DNA from 4 places in the Massilia violaceinigra genome. Region 2 is predicted to be linked to each of the others. Evidence: riboswitches for the same ligand, from Rfam matches in the RefSeq annotation. Region 2 holds a riboswitch; each other region holds the start of a gene.
The links. A riboswitch is a leader RNA that binds a small molecule or an ion and turns the genes downstream of it on or off. The one in region 2 is predicted to bind cobalamin.
Positions count from the first base shown of each region.

Region 1 (5,068 bases), 2.4 Mb from region 2:
CGCCGTGCTGGCGGCCAGACTGGCCACGGCCAGAGCAATACGCAGGAAACGCATAAATATCCTTCATGTTAAGTTGAGACGACGATCGCGAGATTACCACTTTTTGCGGCAGGTCTCAGTCCAGGGACCCGCATTTTACATTGCGTTGCATATGCGTTAACGCTACAGGCACCGTCAGCTCCGTAGTCAGCGTGTAAACGCAGGCCTACCTGCGGCGTTGACGCGCCAGTTCAAGTTTTTCGCACAGGATGGCGGCACCGTCGGGCAGGCGCGGTCCGGCCCGGGTCAGCAATTCGCCATCCAGGGTGAACAGATTGCCCTTTTGCACCGCCAGCAGGGTTGTATACGGCGCCCAGATCGCCAAACCCTGTTCCGAGGCGTCGTAGGGCGTGCTGCCGACGATCGCCTCCGGATTGGCCTGCAACACCGCCTCGACGCCGACCGAAGGCGCCTTGACCGCCAGCGCGGCGAAAATATTCTCGCCGCCGCACAGGCGAATCGCATCGCTGGCGACATGCTGGCCATTGAGGGTGTACAGCGGCTTTTCCCACACCTGGTAAAACACCTTGACCGGCGGCCGCTTGCTGTAGCGCGCCTCCAGCGCCGCGATGCGGGCGCGGAACGACGCGGCCGCTGCCTGCGCCACCGTCCCGGTACCGAGCAGCTGGCCGAAACGCAGCATGCTGCCGGCCACCTGGTCCATCCGCGCCGGCTCGCTGTAAAACATCGGAATGCCGAGCTGGCGCAGCTGCTCCAATTGGCGCGCCGTATTCCCGCTCTGCCAGACCACCAGCAGGTCGGGTTTCAGCGCCAGCACCCGTTCCATGTCGATCTGGCTGTTGTCGCCGACAAGGGGAATGGTTCGGGCGGCCGGCGGATAGTCGCTGTAGCTCATCGCCCCGACGATGCGCGCGCCGCCACCGGCCGCGAACAGCAGCTCGGTGACGTGCGGCGCCATCGACACGACGCGCTGCGCCGGCGCGGCCAGCACCACGCGCCGGCCGGCGTCGTCCACCACCGTGATGGCGGCGCCGGCCAGACCGGCCCACAGGGCCAGCACGGCGAAGACGAGGCGCTGGCGCATCAGAAGTCGTAGCGCGCCGAGACCTTGACCTGGCGCCCGTCGCTCGGATAAATGCCGCTGTTGCAGCCGTAGGCATTGCTGGTGTAGCGCTTGTCGGCCAGGTTCAGGCCCGCCACCGCGAATTCCCAGGCGCCGACCTGGAGCGCGTAACGCGCATCGAACGTGGTGCTTGATGCCATGCGCACGCCGCAGGTGTTGGCGAAGTCGGCGCCAAAACGCTGGCTGCCGGCCCATTGAGCGCCGATGTCGGCGCTGTGGCCATTGCCCGGCACCCAGGCCAGGCGCGCCGAGACCACGTTCTTCGGTACCAGCACCATTTCGCGCCCGGCGTTCGGGCCGCCGGTGAAGCGGGCCAGCACGTGCTGCCAGTTGCCGCTCACGCGCCAGTCGCGCGCGATGCGGGCGTGGACATCGAGCTCCACGCCTTTGCGCTCGGTCGGGTCGAGGTTGGTGTTGGCGCCGTAGCCGCCGTTCACGGTCGGGTCGTAGAAAATCTCGTTGCGCAGCTGATGGCGGAACACGCGCCCGTTCGCGCCCATGGCCGCATCGCCGTAAGCGACGCCCAGTTCCAGGTCGCGCGAGGTTTGCGGCGCCAGCACGGCGGAGGAGGAACGGTAGCCGTTCTCGTCGACGTTGGCCACGCGGTAGCTGCGCCCGGCCTTGGCGTACAGGTTTACCATCGGCATGACGTTGGCGCTGCCCTGCACTTCCCAGGCGTTGAGGGTGGTCTTGCTGGCATACGGTGCGGCGTAGGCGCGCTCGTCGGTGGCATCCTTCTCGAAGCGTTCGCGGCGCGCGCCGACAGCCACGCGGGCTTTGTGCGCACCGCCGAACTTGAGTTCATCGCGCACGTACAGTGCCCGCGATTTCTGCGTGGCGTCGGCGTTCGAGTAGTCCGACTCGGTCACGCGCGACCACGTGACAAGGTCCACGCCAGCCACCAGCTCATTGAGCATGCCGCCCATTTGCGCAAGGTGGCGCAGGCGCGGCGAGAACTGGGTCTGGGCGCTGTCGTAGGTCGACTTCGAGGCTGCGCGCACGCCCTCGAAGGTGTAGAAATAGGTGGAACGGACGGTGCGCTCGCGGCGCGACAGTTCGGCGGCCAGGTCGACGCTGCCGACGCGCTGCTCCACGAACGCGGTCACGCGGTCCGAATCGAGCGAGCCCACATCGTCGGGCGTGCTGGCCTGGCGCGGATTGTCGCGGAACTGCTGCATGCTCAGGGCACCCGGCAGGTCCGATTCCTGGCGCGCGCGGTCGTAGCGCAGGCCGGCGCGGCCGCCCTGGTACGCCCACTGGGCGCCGCCGCTGAAGGTATCGAGCTCGAAGCTGTTATGGTCGCGGTAATTGTCGGTGCGCTGGCTGCCGACCGAGGCGTCGAGCGCGAACCCGTTCCACGACTGGGCCACGGCGGCGCGCAGGTCGCGCAGGTTGAACTGGCCGGCTTCGGCGCGCAGCATGCCGCGCCGGCCATTGGCCTCGGGACGGCGCGTGACGATGTGGATCACGCCGCCGGTGGCGCCTTCGCCATACAGCACGCTGGCGCCGCCGCGGATGATTTCGATGCGCTCGACAGTCTCGATCGGGATCGACGACAGGGTCGCATTGCTCAATTCACTTTCGGACATGCGCACGCCGTCCAGCGTGACCACCATGTTCTGGCTGCTGTTGGTGCCGAAGCCGCGCAGGTCGAGGCTGAAATCGGGCGAGCCGTCCAAGCTCTGGCGGCCGTACACGCCGCCGATCTGGCGGATGGCCTGGTTGACGTCGGCCGCGCCGGCGCGGCGGATGTCGTCGGCGCTGATGACGGTCGCGCCGATCGGGGCCAGCGCCGGGTCGCTGGCAAAGCGGGCGCCGGTCACGGTCACGGCGGGCAGGGTCTGGGCCTGGGCTTGGCCATCGGCGGCCAGCGCGGTGCTGGACATGAAACACAGGGACAGGGCGGAAACCAGCGCGAGCGGCCTGGCGGAGAGCGCGCGGCGCGGCGATACTGCAGAAATCATGATGTCGTCTTCAGAAAATAGAGTCCTGGCTTGCGTCCCCGCAAGCCGGATTGCACGGACAGAGGCGCGCTGCGCGGCATCGTGTCCACCTGTTTTGGCCGGTATCCGGGCTTGCAAGGCGTCAGGAACGACGGCTTGCAGTACCGTTGCGGGGGCAGCACACTGCGTGTTTCCCGTTTAACTGCCGGCGTGAAGTCGCGGGCGGGCACCAAAACTGCGCCATTATAATCGGAGTCGCCATCCGGACCGCGGCCCGGCGGGCGTTGTGGCATGCTGTGCGGCTGGCCGGCTGCCCACCAGTATGGCCCATTACCAATCGAAGCGCCCGATGGCGCAGGAGAATGCATGCAAGCGCGTACCCGAACCATGGCCCAGAGGGCGCTCCTGCTGGCGGCAGCGGCCATCGCCGGGGCCGAGCTGATGGCGCAGGCCGACATCACCATCACGCCGATTCCGGAACCGGTGACCGACGTCGGCATCGGCTTCGCCATGCCCTCGGCCAGCGCGGTGAGCGTGCCGAGCGCCCCGCACGCGTGGGGCGGTCCGCGCAGCGGCAGCGAAGCGACCCTGTCGGACCGCGTGGTCGACTACCGGATCGAAGCGACGCTCGACCCGATTGCGCACACGGTCGACGGCAAGCAGAAACTCACCTGGCGCAACCGCAGCAAGGAGACCGTGCGCAGCGTCTACCTGCACCTGTACATGAACGCCTTCAAAAACGCCGGCAGCACCTTCTTCACCGAGCAGCGCGCATCCGGCTACAACGCCACCATCGCCCCCGGCGAATGGGGCCATATCACCCTGCGCAGCGTGACCCAGGGCGGCGCCAGGGTGGACTGGTCATTCGTCCATCCCGACAACGGCCCCGCCACCGACGAGACGGTGGTGCGCTTCGACCTGCCGGCGCCGGTGGCGCCCGGAGCTTCCACCAGCTTCGACATCGCTTTCCTGACCCAGTTGCCGCGCGTGGTGGCCAGCACCGGCCATGTCGGCAGCTTTCACCTGGTGGGCCAGTGGTTCCCCAAGATCGGGGTGCTGGAGCTGCCGGGCGAACGCGGTGCCACCAGGGCGCGCTGGAACGTGCATGAATATCACCACGAGACCGAGTTCTACGCCGACTTCGGCCGCTTCGATGTCAAGCTCACCGCGCCCAAGACCTACACCGTGGGCGCCACCGGCGAACTGCAGGGGCCACCGGTGGAACGGGGCGGCATGCTCACGCACCACTACGTGCAGGGCGACGTCCACGATTTCGCCTGGACCGCCGACAATCGCACGGCGCCGCCCCTGCGCGGTACCTGGAGCGCGCCGGGCAGCCCGCAGGTTGCGCTGTCGGTACTGTTCCCGCCCGACCGCGCGGCCAGCGCCGCGCCGGCGCTGAAAGCTGCCACCGAGGCGCTGACCTATTATTCGACAACGCTCGGACCGTATCCGTACAAGACGCTGACCATCGTGATCCCGCCGCTGAACGCCGACAACGCCGGCGCCATGGAGTACCCGACCTTCATCACCGTCAACGGTTACGACAAGGTGGTGCCGCGCACGGCCACCGCCTTCGACATTGATCTCGTCACGATCCACGAAGTCGGCCACAGTTACTTCCACGGCATCCTGGCGTCGAACGAGACTGAAGAACCGATGCTCGACGAAGGCTTGAACGAATTCTGGAACCATCGCATGCTGCGCGACACCGGCAAGGACGCGTATCTTGGACCGCCGCTGCTCGCGGCACTGGGCATCGCGCCGGGGTTCAAGGGCTTCGACGTCGAGCGTTATGACACCGTGCCCGCCGAACCGGCGGAACCGCTCGGACAGAACGCCCACATGCGCAAGCAGGGCATTGGCCCGGTGTACGTGCGCAGCGCCACCGTGCTGCGCGACCTGGAGGCACGCATCGGCAAGGAGGCAACCGGGCGCGCCTTCAAGGAATACTACCGGCGCTGGAAGTTCCGTCATCCGAGCATCGCCGATCTGCGCGAGA
Region 1 covers NZ_CP024608.1:7,361,343-7,366,410, forward strand. The annotation lists gene CR152_RS31810 (thiol:disulfide interchange protein DsbA/DsbL) at 1-54, opposite strand, end outside; gene CR152_RS31815 (cobalamin-binding protein) at 206-1,084, opposite strand; gene CR152_RS31820 (TonB-dependent receptor family protein) at 1,084-3,087, opposite strand; cobalamin riboswitch at 3,167-3,315, opposite strand; gene CR152_RS31825 (M1 family metallopeptidase) at 3,433-5,068, shown strand, end outside.
Region 1: another riboswitch for cobalamin. It lies ahead of CR152_RS31820 (TonB-dependent receptor family protein); the one in region 2 lies ahead of CR152_RS21665 (TonB-dependent receptor).

Region 2 (5,068 bases):
GTATAGGCCGCAAGCGACTGCGTGTTGCCATTGTCGATGAAGCGCTGGCCGACGTAGCGCGCACCGGTGCCGGCGCGCCAGCCGCCGGCGCGGTAACTGAGCCAGAGATTGGCCGAGGACTTCGGCGCCCCGGCGGGTCGCTTGCCGGCCCGCGACGCGTTGCCGCTTTCGATCAGCCGGTCGAAGGCGGCGTCGGTGTAGACGCCATTCGCGTCCAGGCGCCATGCCGGCGCGAGGGCCACGCTGGCGCTCAACTCCGCCCCCTGCGACGATTGCGCGCCGCCCTGGACCGACAAGGCCGGGTTGGACGGGTCGCGCGTGATGATGTCATCCTTGCGAATGCGGTACAGCGCCGCGGTCCACTGCGCCTTGCCGCCGGTCAGCGACTGTTTCAGGCCGGTTTCAACCTGGCGCGACCGGGTCAGTTTATAGGCGCTGTTGGCCAGGTTCAGCGACAGCAGGCTGGTGACCGGATCGCTGCCGCTGCTGAGCTGGCCGTACAGGGAGGTGTCGTCCCCGAGTTTCCAGGTCAGGCCGAGCCGCACGGCGGTCGACTGCAGCGTCGAGGTGAAGCCGGCCGCCCCCAGCAGGCTGACGCGCCCGACCTTGTAACGATCATTGCGCAGGCCTGCCAGCAGCAACAGCGTCTCGCTGAGCGCATAGGAGTCTTCAGCATACAGCGCATTGCTGCGGGTGCGGGTTGTGAAATTCGGGCGCAAGAGGTCGGGGCTGTCGAACCGGCCCGGGTTGAACCCGGTCGGCGCCACGCTGGAGGCACCGCCGTACGGCGCGTTGTTGGTGTGGGTGAAATTGATGGTGGCCGCTTCCCACCCGGCAACGACCCGGTTGGCCCCGGCATTCCAGCGCGCTTCGAGGCGGTTGCCGCTTTGTTCCTGATCATGGCCGATGGCGATGTAATCGCTGCGCTCGACCACCTTCGCTTGCGGGTCATAATCATAGGTTTCGGCATTGCGCCAGTGGCGGCGCGCTTTCATATACACGAGTTCGTCGGTGACGGTGAGGGCCGGCGATACGCGCCAGCTAAGGCGGACCAGCGCCTTGTCGTCGTCGAAGCCGATGTCGGCGTCGCCCACGTTGTAGTTTTGCTTGCGCAGTGCGCGCGCCAGAGCGCCATTGATCAGCGGTGTGCCGAAGTAGCGCTGCGGTTTCTGTTCCAGATGGTCGAGCTGCATGGCAAGGTCGATGGCGGGCGTCAAGGCATAGGCCAGGCTGGTGAGTACCTTGCCGTGGCGCGCATTGCCCCGCTCGATCAGCCCGTCGCTGCGGTCCGCATAGGCGTCGACACGGAATGCGCCGCTCTCCCCCAGCGCACCGGTGACGCCGACGCCGGCGCGCAGGGCGCGCCCGCCGCCGATGCCGGCCATCGCTTCGAGCGAGGTGGCGCCTGCCGGCGCCTTGCGCACGGCATTGATGGTGGCGCCGGTGGTACCGCTGCCGTGGACCACCGAACCCGGGCCGCGCAGCACTTCGATGTACTCATAACCCCACGGATCGGACGGATAGGTTGCCGTGCCCGAGCCCACCTGCGGGCGCTGGCCGTTTTCCAGGATGGCGATGGCGCTATTGCCGCTGAAACCGCGCGCCGCGTAGCCGATGCCGTTGCCGGGCGAGCTGATATCGGTCAGGCCGGTGGTGCGGGTGACGGCATCCTTGAGCCGCACATCGCCGCGCGCTTCGATGCTGGCCGCGCCGAGCGACTCGACGCTGGCAGGCACGTCCTGCGCCGTCAGATCGAGCCGGCTGGCAGTGGCGTTCTGACGCTTCAGCCCCAGGCCCTCATCCTCGGCGGCGGCTTGAATGGTCACAGTCGGCATCACCGTGGTTTGCCCGGCCCAGGCAGCGGACGCGCACAGGAGTGCGACGGCGGCGACGATGGGGCGGATGGGGTTAGGACGAGTTTGGCTGGAATGCATCATGGAAGCGTCTGACATAGTAAATGACCGGGTCCCCGGCGGTGAAAGTTCGCGAAGGCGCACGCCCCCGCCACGGCACGCGCCACGCGCCAAGGGCGAACGGATACGCGTACGCCATTGGCGTGCGATTGCATCAGCAAAAAGAAAAAAGGACGAATAACTAACAGGCAACACCACACCCCGGGCGTTGCGCATGCATCGTGACTGGCCGGTCTTCTGGCTCGCCTTCATCCTTCCCTGGTCTTGCCTTCCCATGCGATGCACAGTGGCGTTCGATCAAAGTCGTCAGGCTTACAGCAGCGGGGGCTGCGCCGGACTGGCGCGAGATGAAAATCTCGTGCGTCACCGGCTTCCCGTTTCACCCTCCGGCCGACAAGCGGGAGGGCACCATTCACGTATTGGGGCGCATTTTACATTCGACAAAGCACATTTGTCACCCTATTGCTGCGCTGACGCGGGCGCACCGGGCCGCAGCGGCGCTGGCGGCGAGCGCTGGCGTCCGGCCAGGTTCCGGCACCGGCCAGCGCTGTGCGGGTCATGGCCGCCGTAGGGTGATCGCACTACACATTTACAACAAATTCACGCATTTTCAATATTTTATGTACAACACGAATGCTTAATTAGCACTGTTGTTCGTATTTGAAATACATTAAGAACACCGAGCTCAGGCTTACTGAATAGTCAGCCTGCATGCTGGGACCCACTATAAAGGAGACACTACATGAGCATTCGCTTTCGTCGTTCCTTGCACACTTTACTACCCGCACTCGCACTATTGGTCTCGTATTCAGAGGCAGCCGCCAGTACCATCAACCAGAACGCCTCGTGGACCATCGACCGGGCCGGCACTTCCACCAAGTACCGCTCCGTCGCCTACGGGGACTCGATCTATGCGGGTTTCAACGGCTCCGTCACCAGCGCGGCCAAATACGCGGCGCCAACGGTGAACGCGGAATACCTCTCTGCGCAGTGGGGCACGGACATCGAAAGCGTGCGCCGCACCAAGTCCGGTGCGATTGCCGAAGACGTGTACAACAATAAAATCGTGGCTGAGCGCTCGTACATGCAAGCCAGCAACACTCGCGTCGTCACCTTCGAGATGTGCGGCAACGATGGCTTGCAGGCGCGCGCCAGCTTCAAGAGCCAGACCGGCACCTGCAATTACAGCGGACTGACCGCGGCGGAAAATAGCTGCAAGAAGTACGTCACGGCCGCGATGGACTATATTAATGCCAACGCCTATGCGGGTGTGAAGCTGAAAGTGATCTCCAACCTGCACTACCCGGGCTATGCGGTGGACAATGTGCAGAGTACCTGCAAGGATGCCGCTACCGGCGCCACCGTGAAAATGCAGGACAAGTTCCTGCCCGCCCTGGCGCGGATGAACTTCATGATGTGCGACGTCGCGCGGCAAAAAGGCTTCCAGTGCGCGGACAACTTCGCCCAGTACATGGGCGCCGACTACGATAGCAACGGCGACGGCCGGATCGACGCCGAGGGGCTGCGCTATGTGAGCGGCGAGAGCGAAGCGAGCTATGTCAACCGCCTCACATCGGCACTGCGCTCGACGATCCGCGACGCCAACACGCACTTCGTATCGTCAAGCAGCAGCTACGATTACATCCAGTCGGACGACACCCACCCGACCTACAACGGCAGCACCTTCAGTTCCGGCCTGTTCGGCAGCACCACGGGCAGCGGCGCGCCCCGCTACACCACGTTTAGCGGCGGCAAGAGCCCGATCTGGAATCAGTACGGCCACGAGCGCATCGGCTGGGCGGTATCGACCTACAATCCGGCCACGCCGTAACTGCCAGGCGCCGATCCTTGGATACGCCTCCGCGTTCCAGGCCGGCAGCGGCCAGCAGCGAGAACAGCGCTGCTGGCCATGCCTGGGGCCCATCCCGGGGCCGCATTGCCATCGCGGTGTTGCTCTGCATCGCCGGCGGCGTCATGCTCACGCTCCTGTGGATGCCATCGCGCCGCGCGAGCGACGTCGCCGCCACGCCGGCGCCGTTGCCTGCGCAGGCGATGCCGCCGGCCCAGGCCCCGGTCCCGGCCACCGTGCCCGGCGCGCCGGACAGCACCATCCCGCGCAAGGAACAGGCGCGTGCGCCCGAGGGCGACGCCGACCCCACGCCCGACCTCAAAAGCTACGTTGCGCGCGGCGAGAATCCCAGCATGGCCGAAGTCATCGAACGTCTGCACCAGCGCGGCATCCACTCCGGCCTGGGCGCCTTTTCGCCGCCGGGAACCAGTCCGCCGCTGGTCGGGCTGGCGGTTCCCGAGGACTTTGTTTTACCGAAGGGCTACGTGCGCCATCACCAGGCAACCGATGACGGCCAGCGCATCGAAGCGGTCCTGATGTTCGCGCCCGACTTTCAATTGCTCGACGCTGCCGGCAAGAGCGTCGCCATGCCCAAAAACGGCATCGTGCCGCCCGAACTGGCGCCGCCCGGCATGCCGATCCGGCGCATCGTCATCCCCCCGGCAATCGCACAGACACGGCCTGGCCGCTGAACACCATGACCCTATTGTCCAATCCGGCAGTACGCACCGCGGGGGGCATCCTCGCCAGTGGCGCCATGGTGGCGCTGTACGCGCGCGGCGGCGCGGCCTGGGTGCTCGGTTTCGTGCTGCTGGTGCCGTGGCTGCGCAACCTCGACACCAGCCCCACGCTGGCCACGGCGCTGCTGCGTGCCTACCTCATGACGCTGGCCTTCACGGCGGCCGCTTTCGCCTGGTTCGGCATCGCGCTCGGGCTGTATGCGCAGGTTGGCGCGGCCACCGGCGTGGCGCTGCTGCTGCTCGCCGCTCCGCTGTTCCAGCCACAATTTCTGGTCTTCGCGCTGGTGCGCCACATCACAAGGCATCGCTACGGCGCCGTGTTGGGCGCGCTGGCGGGCGCTGCGGCCTGGGCAGCGATGCAACGGCTGGTGCCCGGACTGCTCGGTGACACAATTGGCCACGGGCTCTATCCATCGCGCTTGCTGCGCCAGGGCGCCGATGTGGGCGGTACCGCCGGCCTGACCGTTCTGCTCCTGCTGGCCAACGAAGGCGTTGCGGCGGCGCTGGCGCGGCGCAGCGGCGGCCTGCGCGCGATCGCCAGGCCGCTCGCGCTGGCCGCGCTGGTG
Region 2 covers NZ_CP024608.1:5,010,085-5,015,152, reverse strand. The annotation lists gene CR152_RS21665 (TonB-dependent receptor) at 1-1,937, opposite strand, end outside; cobalamin riboswitch at 2,124-2,341, opposite strand; gene CR152_RS21660 (hypothetical protein) at 2,656-3,744, shown strand; gene CR152_RS21655 (hypothetical protein) at 3,762-4,454, shown strand; gene lnt (apolipoprotein N-acyltransferase) at 4,460-5,068, shown strand, end outside.

Region 3 (5,068 bases), 1.4 Mb from region 2:
GCCGCGCGCGACTTGAACGACACCGGCGCGGTGATGATGCGCCCGTCAAATTCCGGCAGCACCACGTTCATGGCCGTGTCGAGCGGATTAAGCCCGCGCGCGGACTGCTCCCACTGCGGCAGCGTCATGCCGCTGGTAATGGCCTGCAGCACCGGCACGTTCAGCGTTTCCAGTACGCCGACCGACCATCCGGCAGGCGTGGGTCCACCCGGCGTGATCTCGCCCATCGCGAACGAGGTGGTGTTGATCAGCACATCGATATGCACGCCGCGCGCGTCGCTGAAGTAGCGCAGCGCGTCGGGCAGTGCCCCGGCGCCGGCGCCGCTGCGCAGCGAGGCGGTAAACACCGGCAGCACGTTCATGCCGCGCTTTTCCAGTGCGTCCAGCAGCGCATCGATGAAGCGCGTGTTCCCGCTCATCCAATGCGCGCGGTAAAACACGATGCCGGCACTCGGCGCGTCAGGTTTGCGCAGCGCCAGCCAGTCGTCGATGCCGGCGCCCTGCGCCAGGTCAGGATGATAAATGCCGTGTTCGGGCAGCGGCAGCGCGCTCTCGTAGCCAAAACCGGTAAGCAGCAGATGGTCGGACAAATAGCGCAGCAATTGCGCCAGATTGCCGCTGCCGCCGCAATGAAAGTAGTTCAGTGTCTGTTGCAGCACATCGGGAGCGACGGTCGAAACCGCGGCCAGCTCGGGATCGGGCTCGCCCGTGCCGCTGATCGCAATCAGGTGCTGGCCGTGGCGGCGTGCGTGGCTTACCAGATCGGCAAAACCGGGCACGCTGCCGAGACGGCCCAGCACGCGCAGGATGATGATGCGCGCGCCCTGCACCTCGCGCGAGAGCAGCGTCGTGGCGCCGCCGTCGGCGTCGAGTCCCTGCAAGCTTACGCCCGCCACCGCGCGGAACTCCGGCGGCAGCTGGCTCACTGCGTGGTGCAGGACCGTCAGGTCGTTCGATGCATGGGTAAGCAGCGCGATGTGCGCCGGGCCTTGAGGAAAATCAGGTGATGTCATGGTCCGCCACAATTGTGTCGCCTTCGCCGATGCGATGGAAAATCAGGTCGCTCACTTCGGCGCCGCCGATCAGGTGCTCGGCGACGATGCGCCCTGCTGCCGCTTCGTCGACGCGCCGGTACCACACGCCTTCCGGGTACACCACCACGATCGGCCCTTCATTGCGGCACGCGACCATGCAGTGCGTGCGGGTGCGCTTGACGCAGAGGTCCGGATGGGCGTCGATCTCGCGCCCCATGTGTTCGAACACGGCCTGCGCCTGCACGCCGTTTTCGGTGCAGCGCGGGCCGACGCACATGAACACGTGCCGGTCATGGGTGCGCATCGGTCAGCCGAATTTCTTGTAGAAGTAGCCCGCCAGCGCGCCCATGGCCACCCAGAAGACGGCATTGGCCAGCAAGGTCGCGTACAGGAAGCTCAGCGCCAGCTCGGGCGGTGCGCTGCTCGAATGAATTTTCGGCTGGGGCGAACCGACCAGATGCGGCACGAACAGCAGCAAGGCGCCGGCGATCCTGAGCGGCCAGTTTTTGGCGAAGACCAGCAGCGCCAGCCCGCCTGCGCTGGCCATGACGGTGGCGGTCCACCACAACTGGCGCGCCAGCAGCGGCGCCGCGACGGTGCCCGGCAGCTCGGGCGGCAGGCCGACCGAGGGCGCCACGAAAAAGACCGTGTAGCCGGCCGCGCCCCACAGCAGGCCCACGCGCCAGCCGCTTGCGCCGCCATGCAGGCTGATTGCCGCTGCCAGCAGCAGCGCGAAGCCGACGCCGGCGCTGATGTTGGCCACCGCCGTGTAGAAGGTGCGTTCAAAGCCGTCGTCCGGCTGCCAGCCGCCGTGTTCATGGGCGCCCTCTTCCGCGTGCTCGTGCGGCTTTGCATCGTGACTATGCTCGTGCGGCGTGGCGTCGGCGTGGCTGTGCGGCGCGGCCTGCTCCAGTGCCTTCGGCGCGGCGCTCTCGAACACCTCCGCCTGCAAGATGATGGGCGCCACTTGCAGCTGCTGCACGCCGGTCAGCAGCAGGCCGGCCAGGATGCCGGCCGCCGCCGCGCTGGCAATGATGCGGTTGAAGGTGCCCAGGCTTGCCGCGGGCGCGGTGCGGATCAGTGGCATGGGAAGCCGGCCGAGTGGCGGCTGTCATGCGCCGCGTTGTGCAGCGCTTCCATCGAGGCGAAACCGGCACCGTACAGCAGCACGATGCCAAGGCTGGCGGCGCACATGGCCTGCACAATGCGCTCTTTGACGGAGACAAACGGGACTTGTTCATCGGCGGTGGTGATGAAGCTACGGATCGGCGACATGGCATTCCTTCCTAAAGCATTTCGCATAAAGCCAGGCAAATGCAGACGCGCGCGTCTTGCCTTGTCCGGCAACCGGGGCTTGTACGGGGAGAAGGAACGTGAGATGGGGGTGCGGAACGCAGCGATCCACCTGGATCGCCCTCCGCGATACAAACGACTTACCGCTTCGGCTGGTTTCCGGGCTGGCGAGTGGCGGGGCAATAAACCCTTCCCGGATATGCGCCTTCCCATGCTGACTAGGCACAGTGGCGTGATGCACATCCTTGACTCGCTTACCGTTGCGGGGGCAGCGCCGGCTTTGCCCCCCGTTGAGAGGGCGCACCGGCTTCCCATTTAATCCGGCAAACGATCGTTTGCCAGAACCAGAAGCTTGACTACCGGCGAAGTATAGGTCTGGACTATATAAATTGCAAGGTTGCGCGGGCCGGCGTGTGCGCGGCGGGCGAATTTACCAGTCGCGCCATTGTTCGGTGATGTCTTCGTCGGCTTCCAGGCCGGCATCCTTGGCGATCAGGTAGATAATGTCGCACAGTCTTTCGCGCTCTTCGGTCTCGATCACGCCGCCGGCACGGTCATCGAACTCATTGAGAGCCACGACGACGCGTTCAACTTCTTTCATGATCGCTGCGCGGTCGGCAGGCTTGGGAAGGTTGTCGATGGCGGCGGCGTAAGCGTCGAGGATTCGCGCGCACTCGTCGATCTCGGCCTTGCCGTACGGGGGCTCGCTGTCCGGATCTTCGGCGCAGCGCTCCATGTAGGCAGCCATCTCGTCGAGCAGGCCGGCGCGGATCGAGGCGATGCTGGGATTGGGTGGCATGGGTGACACTCCTTCAAATTTCAGGGGTGCCAATGTAGCATGAAGCCGCGCTACCTTACTCGCTGAATTCGATATCCATTTGCTCGCCGTTGTAGCAGAAGGTCATCTGCTCGCCCTCTTCATCGCGGATCTCCAGCACGCCGCCGGCTTCGACGAAGGGCCCGAGCGTGTCGAACAGGCGAATGAGCCAATTGGTGATGATGTCGATGTCGCCGCCGTCGATCAGCAGCGCGCCTTCCTGGCGCTGACTGGTGAAGCCGATCGACTCAAGGAATGCCGGGAAATCGCGTTCCGCGCGCGCGCGCTCGGCGAAAAAGGAGTCGCAACCTTCAAACGATGTGCGAATCGCGCTAAACGCCGCCGGTTGCCTGGCGTTCCTGATAACGATGCTGGCCTCGTAGATCCATGCTGCAGTACTCACTTGCACTCCCATTTCGTCAGAACGGCTGTCGCGGTCGTGCGCAGCCAGGATCGTATTTCCTGTCGACAGTTTTACATGCCGTTCAAAAACTGTCAAAGCGCCGATGACGAGCGTTGTTTTTCGCAGCATGGCAAAGCAATCCATATTATGCATGACGGTTAATTCTGTCGCCCCAAGCGCGCCTGAATGAACAAAGGGGCGGGCGACCTCGTGATCACCCGCCCCTGTTGAACGCTTGTTGACTCTTAGCGCAAGTTGACCGCGACCAGCGCTGTTGCTTCGCCCGGGTTACCGTAATTACCGCCGACGAACAGCAAACCTTTTGATGAGATCGCCAGGGTGCCGCCATGACCGAAACTCCACACCACCTTGCGCGTCGCCAGGTCGACCGCCATGGTCGCATCGGTATTGCTGACGAACAGAAGGTTGTCCGTCAACACCACATGATGGGAGTTCGTCATCGGCATCTCTTTCGTACCCAGTTCGAGTGACCAGGCGTTGCGGCCATCGGACATGTTTGTGGCATCCAACCGGCTGCCGCTCACCGAATACATCAAGCCGGCCGCTGCCGCATTGTTCGACGTCCCCGGGTCACCACCGCGCCAGCGGTAACTATTTTTAACAGTGTCGAAAGCGAAACGCGAGACGAATCCCCCCAACGTACACCGGCCGTAAAGTATGCCAGCGGCATCGGCCAAGATGGAAGAACCGGGCCACGGGCCGCACCCTCCAGCGCCCAATCCAGCGCCAGCGACGCTGCCGTCCAAGAGTTTGAGCACGGCAAAATTGCTTTCGTAAGAGAGGTACACGTGCTGCTGATCGGCCGCGAGGGCACGGGCCGGCGACAACAAGCCAGATAGCTGCGGCTGGACTGGTACGCCTGCAACAGCGGTCCGCCACTCCGTCCGCCCGGTCACCACGCTGATTTTTCGGATGCTGTGATCGCTGCCGTTATCACCGTGGGCGAAGATGCCGTCGCCCACAGTCACGATCGCGTTCAAGCGCCCGAGCTCGTCCCCGGTAATTTCATGAAGTAGATTCCCATTTTTTTGATCGAAGACGCGGACGGTGCCAGTCGGAATCTGGCCAAGCACCCCAGAATACAGATTGGAACCGACAAAAACCTTACCGTTCGCAACTACCGGCTCCAAACGGTAGGACATTGTTCCGGAAAGACGTTTTTCCCACAGCATGGCACCGCTTGACTCATCCACGGCCCGCACGGTGAAGATGCCGCGTTCCCCATTGCTGATGAGGACGAAGGCGATGCCATTGTCATGGGCGCTGCCCGTCACCGTAAGCGCACTAGGCTGGGCGCTATATTGGTGAATCCAGCGCCGTGAAAAGTTTGCCGGTTCAAAGCGCGCAGGCACATACGTGTTGTGACGCGCATCGCCATCGGTGTTCCATGCACCCAGCAGCGGCAGATCCGTCAGGGCCGTTGAGTTACTCCAAGGCTTCACGACCACCGTCATTGGAAGATGCCAGGGCGAGCCATTGACCGGTTTGCGGCACTCGACA
Region 3 covers NZ_CP024608.1:6,428,323-6,433,390, forward strand. The annotation lists gene CR152_RS27555 (cobaltochelatase subunit CobN) at 1-1,013, opposite strand, end outside; gene CR152_RS27560 ((2Fe-2S) ferredoxin domain-containing protein) at 1,000-1,338, opposite strand; gene CR152_RS27565 (CbtA family protein) at 1,342-2,121, opposite strand; gene CR152_RS27570 (CbtB domain-containing protein) at 2,112-2,309, opposite strand; cobalamin riboswitch at 2,461-2,691, opposite strand; gene CR152_RS27575 (hypothetical protein) at 2,758-3,126, opposite strand; gene CR152_RS27580 (hypothetical protein) at 3,182-3,700, opposite strand; gene CR152_RS27585 (outer membrane protein assembly factor BamB family protein) at 3,793-5,068, opposite strand, start outside.
Region 3: another riboswitch for cobalamin. It lies ahead of CR152_RS27570 (CbtB domain-containing protein); the one in region 2 lies ahead of CR152_RS21665 (TonB-dependent receptor).

Region 4 (5,068 bases), 3.6 Mb from region 2:
GCTTTTGCCGGCGCCATTGCGGCCGATGATGCACCACGATTCGCCGCTGTGCACTTGCCAGTCGAGGTTTGCCACCAGCGTGCGGCTGCCGGCGGTAAGTAGTAGTTGGCGCGCTTCGATCATCATGAGCGGTTCAGCCGGTGGAGTTGATACAGGAAGACGGGTGCGCCGATCAGCGCGGTGATGACGCCCACCGGCAGCTGCTGCGGCGCGAGCACGGTGCGCGCCAGCGTATCGGCCAGCACCAGGAAGGCGCCGCCGGCCAGCGTGGCTGCGGGGATCAGCAGGCGGTGATCGGGTCCGCAGGCGAAACGGCAGGCATGCGGCACGATCAGGCCGACGAAGCCGATGCTGCCGGCGCTGGTGACGGCGCTGGCGGTCAGCATACCGGAACAGAAAAACAGGCCCTTGCGCAGTGCGCTGACGCGAATCCCAAGGGTGGCGGCGGCTTCCGCGTGCAGCGCCAGGACGTTCAGCGACCGGGCGCTGCGCAGGGCGAAAGCCAGGCCCACGGCGAGCACGATCCACGGCAGCGGGCGCAAAGGAGCGCCGGCTATGTCGCCGATCATCCAGAAAATCATGCTGCGCAAGCGGCTTTCGGGCGCGATCGAGAGCATCAAGGTCACCAGCGCGATGCAGGAGGTGGAGATAATCGCGCCGGTCAGCAGCAGCAGGGACGAGCCGCCTTCGGCCGCCGCATTGCCGCGCAAGTCGCGCCGCGCCAAAAGATACAGCAGCATCGAGACGGCCACCGCGCCCGCGAATGCAGCCAGGTCGACCATCCACATGGCCCACATGAACAGCAGCGCGGCCAGCGCGCCGACCGAGGCGCCGGCCGAGATGCCGAGTACATACGGCTCGGCCAGGGGATTACGCAGCAAGGCTTGCATCATCACGCCGGCCAGCGCGAGCGCGCCGCCTGTCACAAAAGCGACCAGCGCGCGCGACAGGCGCAGGTCGAGCAGGGTGGCGGCCAGGGTCGAGGTATTGCCTTTCGCAAGCGCCATCAGCGCGCCCGGCATCTCCGCCAGCGGGACCGGCACCGAGCCGACCATCCCGGCGACTACCAGGCTTGCCAATGCCAGCAAGGAGAGCGCCGTGATGACGACGCTGGCCCGGTGGCGCATGTTGCGAAAGAACGGATGCATGCGATTCCTATTTGCTGCCGTAGCGGATGCCGGCAAACACCTGGCGGCCGGCGGTGGCGTAAGTGCGCGCCAGTTCATACTGTTTGTCGGCGACGTTGTTCAACCGTAGCACGGCCGACCAGTCGGGCGCAAAGCGATACTCGGCAAACAGGTTCACCAGCCCGTAGCCGGGCAGCGTGTTGCGGTTGGCCAGGTCGTCGAAGCGCTTGCCGGACAGGTGCACGCCCGCGCCGGCAACCAGCGCCCCCGCCGTGTACTCGATGGCGAATTTGGCGTGGCGCTTGGCACGCCGCTGCAGGTTTTTGCCGGTGGTGTCGTCGCGCGGGTCTTGCAGGTCGAGCGAGCCGCTCATGTCGAAGGCGCCCATGCGGGTACGCGCGCCGAGGCTGATGCCCTCCAGGGTGGCGCGGTTGACGTTGTAGGCGCAGCCGTATGGATGCGTATCCTGCTGGACCGGACATATGATGGTGTTGACCAGCAGGTCTTGCAGGCGGTTGCGGTAGTAGACCGCGCTGGCTTCAAGCGTGCCATCGTTGTAATACACGCCGCCTTCGACGTTCTTGCCTTGTTCGGGCTTGTTGGCGTCGACCCCGTAACCGGGGTAATACAGTTCGTTGAACGTCGGTGCGCGAAAGCTGGTGCCGGCGCTGGCGTTCACGCGCAGCGCGCGCGTGAGTTTGTAGCCGTAGCCGACGCCGCCGGTGACCTTGTTGCCGTACTGGGTGCTGTCGTCGCGCCGCGCGCTGGCGCTGGCCAGATGGTTGCCGCGCTTGAGCGAGTAGGCCGCAGCCACGGAATTGGTCGCGCGGCTGGCGTTCAAGGCGCGCGTGGTGTCGGCGAACACGTCTTCCACCCGGCGTTCCAGAACCAGTTGCAGCAGGTCGCTACCCAAAGCGATGTCATTCTGCATGCTGTAGGCGTGCAGGCGCGTGTCGATACGGTTGCTGCTCGCCGCACTGGAGAAGTTGACCGATTTGTCGTCGGCCTCGGATGCCTGCAGGCTCACTTTCCAGTTGCGCGTGATCTCGTGTTTCGAGTACACGGCGATGTTGTCCATGTTCTGCACGCTGCGCACGTCGAAGGGACCCGCGCCCGCATCGTACTGCGACTTGAGGTGGCTGTGCAGGTACAGGAGGCCCGCTTCGTGGCCCTTGGCCAGCACGATGCCCAGCTGGCCGCTGGCGCTGTCGCGCGCATAGCCGTCGTTGTCCTGGTTGTAGGAGAAATTGCCCGGTTTGGTGGCCGAGAAGCCGTCATCCTTATCCTTCGACACACCGAACGCGTAGCTGATGCTGTTCTCGCCTTCGCTGGCGCCGGCCACGCCGAACGCCATCGAGCGCGCCTTGTCGCTGCCCGCTTCAACAGCGGCCGTGACGTTTGGCGCTCCGGCGCCGCGCCGGGTGAAAATCTGCACCACGCCGCCGATGGCGTCGGCGCCGTACATGGTGGCCAGCGGGCCGTAGACGATTTCGATGCGGTCGACGTTCGCCAGCGGCAGGGTGGCCCAGTTGGCGATGCCGATCGTGGACGAGCCAATGCGCACGCCGTCGACCAGTACCACGGTCTGCTTGGCGTCGCCGCCGCGAATGAACACTTGCGATGCGGTACCCGGACCGCCGTTACGCGTGATTTCGATACCGCGCTGCTTTTGCAGCAGTTCGACGACGCTGCTCGCACCGGAACGTGCGATGTCGGTGGCGCTGATCAGCACATGGTCGCTCAGCACCTCGCTGGACGGTTGCGGCGCGCGCGTGGCGGTGATGATGACGGCGGCACCGGCCGTATCGGCGGCGCTGTCGGCGAGGGCACAAGGGGAAGTAAAAGCTAGCGCGAGCGACGTCAGGGCCGCGTGGCGTACAACAGGAAAGGTCATGACAAATCTTCAGTGAATGCGATTGCGAGCAACCGGCCGACGTCCCCGTTGGCCAGATTGAAAAGGAACGCGCAAATCCTGCGCGTTCCCACCTGTCCTGGCCGGTATCCGGGCTGGCAAATGCGGCCGTCTCACCTTCCCATGCCAAATGCACAGTGGTCATACGAGGCGGCTCGTCGCCATGTCAGCGACATTTGCTTACCGTTGCGGGGGCAGCACACGTTGGCCTGTTGCAGGCTTCGTGTTTCCCAGTTTAACTGCGCTCATGGACATGGGCGCGGGCACCAAAACCCGATAATTATACACAGTCGATGATGACGGTCTCGCCGTAGGCGATGGCGTGGGGACGCTGCGCCGCTTCCAGCGCCATGGCCTCGGGACCCAGGCCGCGCGCGCGTGCCGACAGCAGGCGGATGGTGCCGGCGTGGCAGATGACGATGGCGCAGGGTGCCTGCGCGCGCATGCAGTCGGCATAAAACGCGGACACGCGCTGCGCCATGCCGGTCACGCTTTCGCCGCCGCCGGGGCGGTAGCGGGCCATGTCGGCGGCCCAGGCGTCGACGCCGGCACGGTCGATGTCGTCCCAGCGGCGCATTTCCCAGTCGCCGAAATCGAGTTCGGCCAGGCGCGCGTCATACCGCACCGCCGCGCCGCCGATTGACTCAGCCAGCATGGCACAGCGCCGCAACGGGCTGGAAAATACCGGTACGCCGGGGGGAAGGGTGGCGCGCAGGGCGGGCAGGGCCAGCGCCTGCAAATCAGGATCGACAGCGAGGTCGGTGCGCCCGTAGCACACGCCGGATGCTACTTGCGGCGCCAGGTGGCGTACCAGGTACAGGCGCATTCTAAGCCCCAGAGGCCGTGATGGAAAAACGCCAGCAGCGCCAGGTAAATGACCACTTCGGCCACTTGCTGCACGGCGCCCAGGCAGTCGCCGGTATAGCCGCCGATGCGGCGCAGGCACTTGGCGCCCAGCCACCACGCCACCAGCGCGGCCCCGGTCACGCTGGTGAGCAGCGCAAGCCAGGGCACCATGCCGGCCGTGGCCAGCGCCAGTGCAGGCACGCCAGCGCAGGCGCAGGCGATGCCGAATTCACGGTTGCTCATATGCTGGGCCATCGGCTTGGCCTTGCCATCGGCGCGCGCATATTCCATTTCCCAGATCAGGCTCACCGCCGCCAGGCGCGACAAGGGATGGGCGATGAACAGCGCGGCGATAGCGGCGGGTACGGAAAAAAAGGACAGCAGCGCGCATTTGAGCGCCACCGTCAGCCCCATGCCGACCGCGCCGTAGGTGCCGATGCGCGAGTCCTTCATGATCTCCAGCACCCGCTCGGTACTCAAGCCGCCGCCGAAGCCGTCGCACATGTCGGCCAGGCCGTCCTCGTGGAAGGCGCCGGTCAGGTAGATCGCCGCCGCCGTCGACAGCAGCACCGCCACCGGGGCCGGCCATAGCAATGACGCGCCGGCATACACCGCCGCGGCCACCGCCGCCACCACCACGCCGACCAGCGGAAAATAGCGCGACGCATGGTGCAGCCAGGACGGGTCGAATCCGACCCAGCCCGGAATCGGCACGCGGGTGAAGAATTGCAGCGCGATGAAGAACAGCCGGCACTGGTGGACGATGCTGGCCATGGTCTGTACTTACGCCGACTGGCCGCTGACGCGCGCCGACTGGAAGGTGGCCATCTCGCCGAGGAAGTTGACGGCCGCGTGCAGCAGCGGCAGCGCCAGGGCGCAACCGGTGCCTTCGCCCAGGCGCAGACCGAGGTTGAGCAGCGGCCTGGCCTTGAGGTGTTCGAGCATGCGCGCGTGGCCCGCTTCGTCCGAGCAGTGCGAAAATACGCAGTAGTCGAGGATGGCCGGCTGCATGCGCGCCGCCACCAGCAGCGCGCTGCTGACGATGAAGCCGTCGATCAGCAGCACCATGCGCCGCTCGGCCGCCTTGAGCATGGCCCCAACGATCATGGCGATCTCGAAGCCGCCGAAGGTGGCCAGGATGTCGAGCGGCTCGCTCATCTCGCCATGCAGGGCGACCGCCGCC
Region 4 covers NZ_CP024608.1:1,396,270-1,401,337, forward strand. The annotation lists gene CR152_RS06310 (ABC transporter ATP-binding protein) at 1-126, opposite strand, end outside; gene CR152_RS06315 (FecCD family ABC transporter permease) at 123-1,148, opposite strand; gene CR152_RS06320 (TonB-dependent receptor plug domain-containing protein) at 1,156-3,021, opposite strand; cobalamin riboswitch at 3,104-3,325, opposite strand; gene CR152_RS06325 (histidine phosphatase family protein) at 3,320-3,865, opposite strand; gene CR152_RS06330 (adenosylcobinamide-GDP ribazoletransferase) at 3,826-4,659, opposite strand; gene cobT (nicotinate-nucleotide--dimethylbenzimidazole phosphoribosyltransferase) at 4,669-5,068, opposite strand, start outside.
Region 4: another riboswitch for cobalamin. It lies ahead of CR152_RS06320 (TonB-dependent receptor plug domain-containing protein); the one in region 2 lies ahead of CR152_RS21665 (TonB-dependent receptor).